Regions from separate parts of the Megasphaera vaginalis (ex Bordigoni et al. 2020) genome, predicted to be linked through region 3. Evidence: riboswitches for the same ligand, from Rfam matches in the RefSeq annotation. Region 3 holds a riboswitch; each other region holds the start of a gene.

Region 1 (2,268 bases), on a different contig from region 3:
GGAACATCAAATTTGCGCATATTTTCAATATGCTTGGCCAGATTGGCAAACCCTTTTTCCAGAGCGGCCACATCTTCCACTTGCAAATCGCTTTTTTTCACACCGCCATGCATTTTCAAAGCCCGAATTGTTGCTACGAGCACGACGGCATCCGGTTTAATACCGGCAAACCGGCATTTAATGTCCATAAATTTTTCGCCGCCCAGATCGGCGCCGAAACCGGCTTCGGTAACCGTGATTTCCCCCATCTTCATGGCCAGTTTCGTCGCTACGACGGAATTGCAGCCGTGCGCAATATTGGCAAAAGGACCGCCATGAACCAGCGCCGGTGTATTTTCCGTCGTCTGCACGAGATTGGGCTTGATGGCGTCTTTCATCAAAATAGCCATGGCGCCGGCAACACCGAGATCGCCGGCCCGAACAGGCTGCCCGTCCAAATCGTAGGCGACGATAATATTCGCCATGCGCCGCTTCAGATCCATCAGATCTTCCGCCAGGCAAAGGACGGCCATAATTTCCGAAGCGACGGTAATCATGAAGTGGTCTTCTCTGGGAAAGCCGCAAACGGTTCCCCCCATAGCGACGACAACATTACGCAGCGCGCGATCATTCATATCCATGACGCGTTTCCAGACGACCCGGCGGATATCAATGCGCAGGGAGTTTCCCTGATGGACGTGATTATCAATAGCTGCTGCAAGCAGGTTATTGGCCGCTGTAATGGCATGCATATCGCCGGTAAAGTGGAGATTGATATCCTCCATCGGCAATACTTGCGAATAGCCGCCGCCGGCGGCGCCGCCCTTAATCCCGAAAACGGGGCCGAGAGACGGCTCGCGCATGGCGACGATCGTCTTATGTCCCATGCGATTCAGCGCCTGCGCCAGGCCGATCGTCGTCATCGACTTTCCTTCACCGGCCGGTGTCGGATTGATTGCCGTTACCAAGACCAATTTACCGTCCCGGTTTTTGGACAGGCGTCGAATCGCGTCAAAGGATATCTTTGCCTTGTATTTACCGTATAATTCCAAATCATCTGCCGTCAAGCCCACTTTTTCCGCAATGCTCGTAATCGGTTCCAACGTTGTCCGTTGCGCGATTTGAATATCACTCAATACTTTTTCCATCGTCATCGTCAGCTCCTCGATAGTAGCAAAAAAAATACCGACATTCCGGAATCTCTGCCCAGACGGTCGGCTCGCATCGATCATGCTCCCTGTGGTCAACCCACTTCCGTCAGTCACATGATCTATGCATTTATTATACAAAACGGCATCTGTCTTTGTCAATCAGCCGTCCCTGCAAGGCCCCTGTCCGCTTATTCAATAAGCACCGTTTGTACAGCTGAAAGCGCAACTGTTCCGCCGATACGAAGCGACTGCAATTCCCCGTCATCGACTTTGGCAGCAATCGCAATTGCGCCGCCCGGCTGGCGCAATGTACAAGCTACATTCCGTCTCCCGACACAGGCCAACGCCGCCGCTGCCGCTGCCGATCCGCTGCCGCAACTTCGTTCCCAGTAACGTGTATCCGTTTCCGCCACATAGACGGCAGGAACCATGGTCAGCGCCTGCGTATCGACAATGATTAGCCCGTATGCCGCATAGGCGTCAGTAGAGACATATTCGCGCAGCGCCTGCCAATAAATTTCCTTATCGACGTTATCGCCGGTTTGTACGAAATAAACGAAATGCACGATTCCCGGCAACGTCACCTTGAAAAACCGGTACGGTAAATCATTGACGGGAATCAGCACGGCTTCCACCGACTCCGGCAGAGGCATATCAATGACGGCTTGAAAAACATCCCCTTTACGCTCAACGGCAACACCTAACGGCACAGTGCAACCCGAACAGGATACACGATACATTCCCTTGTCCTCTCTCGTCAAGGACAGGGCATAAGCGGCGGCACTGCGCGAAGCGTTACCGCAAAACTCGCCGCCCATCATATCAATGCGAAGAGCAGTGCCGTCTGCCGGATCCATGGTCAGATAAGCAACCTGTTCCGCTTCAAGTGCTTCGGAGGCGAGCAACTTGGCGGCTACAACACTATGATCAGCCCGATCGATTCGATCCAAGACAAGAATAGTCGTGTTCCCGCTGGGATCTGCCATTACATAATGAATAGTTTGCATCACTTTTCTCCTTTCTTTTTTATTATACCATATCCCGTCACCGCCAAAATAAAAAGGACCCGCAAAATTTGCGGGTCCTTCTGCCAAGACTTACAGAACCAACGTCGGCGCTGCATACGTACGGCCGAGCA
Region 2 (2,268 bases), on a different contig from region 3:
AAAAATATTGACGCCGTCAATCGGCGAATCTTTTTGTCGAAAAGTTCAGCCTTCACGCATTCTTTTAAAGCCGCGCCACGACCGTATGTAAAGACAGGCTGCATCCTTTAAAAAGAGGTACCGCAGACCGACGGTCCACGATACCTCAACAACGCGCCTATTCCGTTTTTATTCAGGCATGCTTTACTTCCTGTTCCGTCCATGCCGTTTCCGTACCGATGATGCCGTGACGTGTCTTGTATTTAAGATAAGCCATGACTAAAAAAGCGACGACAAAGCAGCCGGAAAAGAACTGCAAGGTTACGGCGTAGCTGTTGGTCGTTTCTCTGATCCAGGAAAGAAGCAGGGGACCGGCAACTCCGGCAGCGCCCCAAGCCGTCAGGACCCGGCCGTGAATAGCGCTCAGTTCCAAGGTGCCGAAGAGATCGCTGAGATAGGCCGGCATACAGGAAAAGCCGCCGCCATAACAGGTTATGATCAGGAGTACGAGGATCTGAAAACTGAAGGAATTAGTAACGGTTGAAAGCTTATAAAAGGCTGCCACTTCCAAGGCAAAGAACAACAGATACGTATTGGCTCGCCCGATATAGTCGGAAACCGTCGCCCACGCAATGCGGCCGGCGCCGTTCATGAAGCCGATGATCCCGACCATGGACGCTGCCGCCAGCGGTGTCATATGGACGACTTCCTGCGCCATTGGCGACGCAACGGCAAGCAGGGCAATACCACAGGTAATGTTGGTGAAGAAGAGGAACCAAATCGTGTAAAGCTGCCATGTTTTCATCGCTTTTTTGACGGTGAACTGCGGTAGTGCCGCCGCATAGACAGGCCGTTTCCTGCCGCTTTCTTCCAGCACTTTATCCCGAGGTACGATATCACCGGCTGCAGGCGGCGCCAGATAAAGGGACGATGCCGTCATGACGATAAAATAAACGCCGCCGAGAATAACGAAATTCGTCACCAGCCCGAAAGATTCAACAAGAAGTTGCATCACCGGTCCGGCAATCATGCTGGCAAACCCGAAGCCCATAATGGCCAGACCCGTGGCAAAACCGCGATTATGCGGAAACCATTTGACCAACGTCGACACCGGCGTTATATACCCCGTACCGAGGCCGATACCGCCGATAACGCCATAGGCCAGGTAAAGCAGCGGCAGACTGTGCAAATGTAATGCCAACGCCGTGCCGAACATACCGCCGCAAAAAAAGAATGCCGCCAAAAGTCCTGATTTGCGGGGCCCGATCTTCTGAACGAAAGCGCCCAGACAGCCGGCTGAAAGGCCCAAGAACAAAATAGCCAGAGAAAATGTCCACGTCGTTTCTTTCAACGTAAATCCCATGCTCTGCATGATCGGTTTGGTCAGCACACTCCACGCATATACACTGCCGATACAAATGTGAAGTCCCATAGCGGATAAAGCGATAAGCCACCGATTTCTCTTCATACAATACCCCTCTCTCGTACGAAAACGTAAAAAGAGATATAAAAAATACCGACCCTTTCCGGCCAAAGTATACATTCATATCTCTGCCCAGACGGTCGGCTCATACTTTATGCGATACGGTTCATGTGGTTAATTCCACTATCCGTCAGTTCCATATCGGTTTTGTTGTCCTTTTATTATAGGCAGTGACATATACTTTGTCAACATAAACATATACTTGTTCAAAATCCTTTCTTATGATAAGATATAATAAATAATAATTATTTATTGATAAAAAGGAGCGAATCATGATGTATAATACACTTATCATCGGCTTCGGTAAAGCCGGCAAAACATTGGCAGGAAAGTTGGCAGCTAAAGGAGAAAAGGTTGCCCTCATTGAAAAAAGCTCACATATGTACGGCGGTACCTGCATCAATATCGGTTGCATTCCGTCAAAAACCCTATCCGTAGCCGCCGCTGCGGCACCGCATGGCGATTTCAGCGAAAAAGCCGCTTACTATCGCGCTGCTGTAAAGCGCAAAAATAATTTGACCGCCGCCTTGCGTAAGGCAAATTACGACAAGTTAATTGCCGCCGGCGTCGAAGTCATCGACGGGATCGCTTCTTTTGCAGACGCAAACCGCCTAACGGTCAAAAAGAGTGACGGCTCGACAGTAACCTTGTCTGCGGAAAAGATCATCATCAATACGGGCGCCGGCCCCTTTATTCCCCCGATCAAAGGCATAAAAGATAACGCCTTCGTCTATGTCAGTGAAACCATCATGGATCTTGACGTCTTGCCTGAAAAGCTGACGATCATCGGCGGCGGTTATATCGGT
Region 3 (2,268 bases):
ATCATCCCTGAAAGGTAACGCCAACACCTTCGGGTTCTGCCGGAGCCACCAGACATCGGCCTTATTCCCTGCCAGGCGCGTACAGTGGACGCGCGACTGCTGTCCGGCGCCGACGCCGATCGTCATGCCGTCTTTAACATAGCAAACCGAATTTGACTGCGTATATTTCAAGGTAATCAACGCCACGAGCAAATCACGCTGCGCGCTTTCGGGAATCTCTTTGTTGCGCGTCGGCCGAACGGCAAAAAGATCCTTTGTAATGACCGCGTTATTGCGGTCCTGCTCAAAGGTAACGCCGAAGACCTCTTTATGCTCCGGCACTGCAGGCACATAAGCGGCGTCGATCTTCAATACGCAATACGAGCCTTGCCGTTTTTCCTTCAAAATTTTCAACGCTTCTTCCGTATATCCCGGTGCGATAACGCCGTCTGAAACTTCCCGTTTCAGCAGCGTCGCCGTCGCGGCGTCGCACGTATCGGAAAGGGCGACGAAATCGCCGTACGAACTCATGCGATCAGCGCCACGGGCACAGGCATAGGCTCCGGCCAACGGCGACAGTTCCAAATCGTCAACGTAATATATCTTTTTCAAGGTATCGCTCATTTCAACAGCCACGGCAGCGCCTGCCGGACTGACATGCTTGAACGAGGCCGCAGCCGGCAGTCCTGTCGCTGCTTTCAGTTCTTTAACTAATTGGTAGCTGTTCAGCGCATCGAGCAAATTGATATAGCCGGGACGGCCGTTCATAACTTCAAGCGGCAAGTCGTCGCCGTTTTTCATATACACTCTCGCCGCCTTCTGATTGGGATTGCATCCGTATTTCAATTGCAGTTCTTTCATCGTCATTTCCTCCTGGGAATAAAAAAAAACACCGACACTCCCGGACTCATTTGCCCAGACGGTCGGCTTTTTATCGATCATGCTCCCTGTGGTCAGCCCACTTCCGTCAGTCACATGATTCCTTTTTCATTATACAAACTGGCTCGCAGCCTTGTCAACAGACGGATTTTACTCGACGACATCACGAACGGTAATCTTCAGAATGTCGACGGACATGCCTGTCGTATACTCGATGTCGTCCTGCAGCGAACAGCGGATCCGCTGCATCAGCGTCTTAATATGGACGCCGTACCGGACGGTAACGCCCAAAACGACGGCCAGTCCGTTGCTGCCCGGCACATAATTCTTCGCCACCTTGACGCGGTTTACCTTGACGATACCGTCGATCCCGGCCAAACAATGACGGATCAGAGCGAAAAAGACGTCATCAGAAAAGATGAGCTTACCGTAATAACTGAAGATCGGTCTGACAACGGACTGTTCGAAATCAGGTCCTTTTTTGCCGCTCCGGTTGTGGAGAAACGAACGGATCGGATCGAGGAGATAACCGTGAAAATGGGATTTCAATTCCATTGTCGGCACGGGAATGATATGTTTTCCCTCCGCTTTGCGGATGGCTCTGGCTTTGGCGATCTCGGCGGCGCAGGAAACCTCTTCAATCCGGATATACGCATCGACAGGCGGCAAATACAAGGCTTCGCGGATGCGCTGCACCATGTGCTTCGATGTCCCCAGGATCAACAGTTTTTCCGGCTTTACCCGGCTCAGCGCCTCGCGGACGGCTGCGGCGTGAGACGGCTCAAGAAAGATGGCGCAGCGAACGGCGCGCATGCGATTGGTCTCATCTTTTGCGGAACGGCCGGCAATAATGCGGTTCTGATAGATGAGAAGACCGTCGTCAATGATGCTGTCAATATGATTGTCATAAGCGACAACCAGCGCATGATGGCTTTTGCCGGTGCCGCTGGGGCCGATAAATCCGATAATTTTCATTTTCTCATCCTTTATAAGAAAGGAGCGGCTGCAACGGCGCCGCATCAAAGGAAAAAACGCCGAGACCGTCAGGGTAGCGGCCGATCGTGCCGTGGTAATCGGAACCGCCGCTGACCAGCCAATCCTTTTCCCGCGCAATGCCGAGAAATTCGTCATACCGGCCCCGATTCTTCGGATGATATACCTCTATGCCGTCGAAGGGATGCTGCAAGACCTGCGGCAAGGCCGCTTTAAGCAGAGACGGGTGCGCTAAAAAGGACAGACCGCCGGCACGATGAATGATTTCAATGCAGGCGTCGATATCGTAACGATCATAGGGAACGTAAGCCGGGCCGTTACGGGAAAGGATCCTTTCAAAGACCGCAGAAACTGACGAAAAATAGCCTTTTTCCACCAACATAGCCGCAATATGCGGTCTGCCGACAGTACCGCCGC

The links. A riboswitch is a leader RNA that binds a small molecule or an ion and turns the genes downstream of it on or off. The one in region 3 is predicted to bind ZMP and ZTP.
Region 1: linked by a shared signal. The riboswitch ahead of C0977_RS05485 (formate--tetrahydrofolate ligase) and the one ahead of C0977_RS00775 (phosphoribosylaminoimidazolecarboxamide formyltransferase) in region 3 are both predicted to bind ZMP and ZTP.
Region 2: linked by a shared signal. The riboswitch ahead of C0977_RS06120 (OFA family MFS transporter) and the one ahead of C0977_RS00775 (phosphoribosylaminoimidazolecarboxamide formyltransferase) in region 3 are both predicted to bind ZMP and ZTP.

What each region holds. Positions count from the first base shown of each region.
Region 1 is NZ_OEQB01000003.1:255,884-258,151, forward strand. It holds gene C0977_RS05485 (formate--tetrahydrofolate ligase) at 1-1,127, opposite strand, end outside; ZMP/ZTP riboswitch at 1,177-1,254, opposite strand; gene C0977_RS05490 (hypothetical protein) at 1,319-2,137, opposite strand; gene C0977_RS05495 (ferritin) at 2,228-2,268, opposite strand, start outside.
Region 2 is NZ_OEQB01000004.1:63,902-66,169, forward strand. It holds gene C0977_RS06120 (OFA family MFS transporter) at 173-1,447, opposite strand; ZMP/ZTP riboswitch at 1,526-1,610, opposite strand; gene C0977_RS06125 (FAD-dependent oxidoreductase) at 1,735-2,268, shown strand, end outside.
Region 3 is NZ_OEQB01000001.1:173,643-175,910, forward strand. It holds gene C0977_RS00775 (phosphoribosylaminoimidazolecarboxamide formyltransferase) at 1-840, opposite strand, end outside; ZMP/ZTP riboswitch at 886-964, opposite strand; gene C0977_RS00780 (Asp23/Gls24 family envelope stress response protein) at 1,009-1,833, opposite strand; gene C0977_RS00785 (PHP domain-containing protein) at 1,838-2,268, opposite strand, start outside.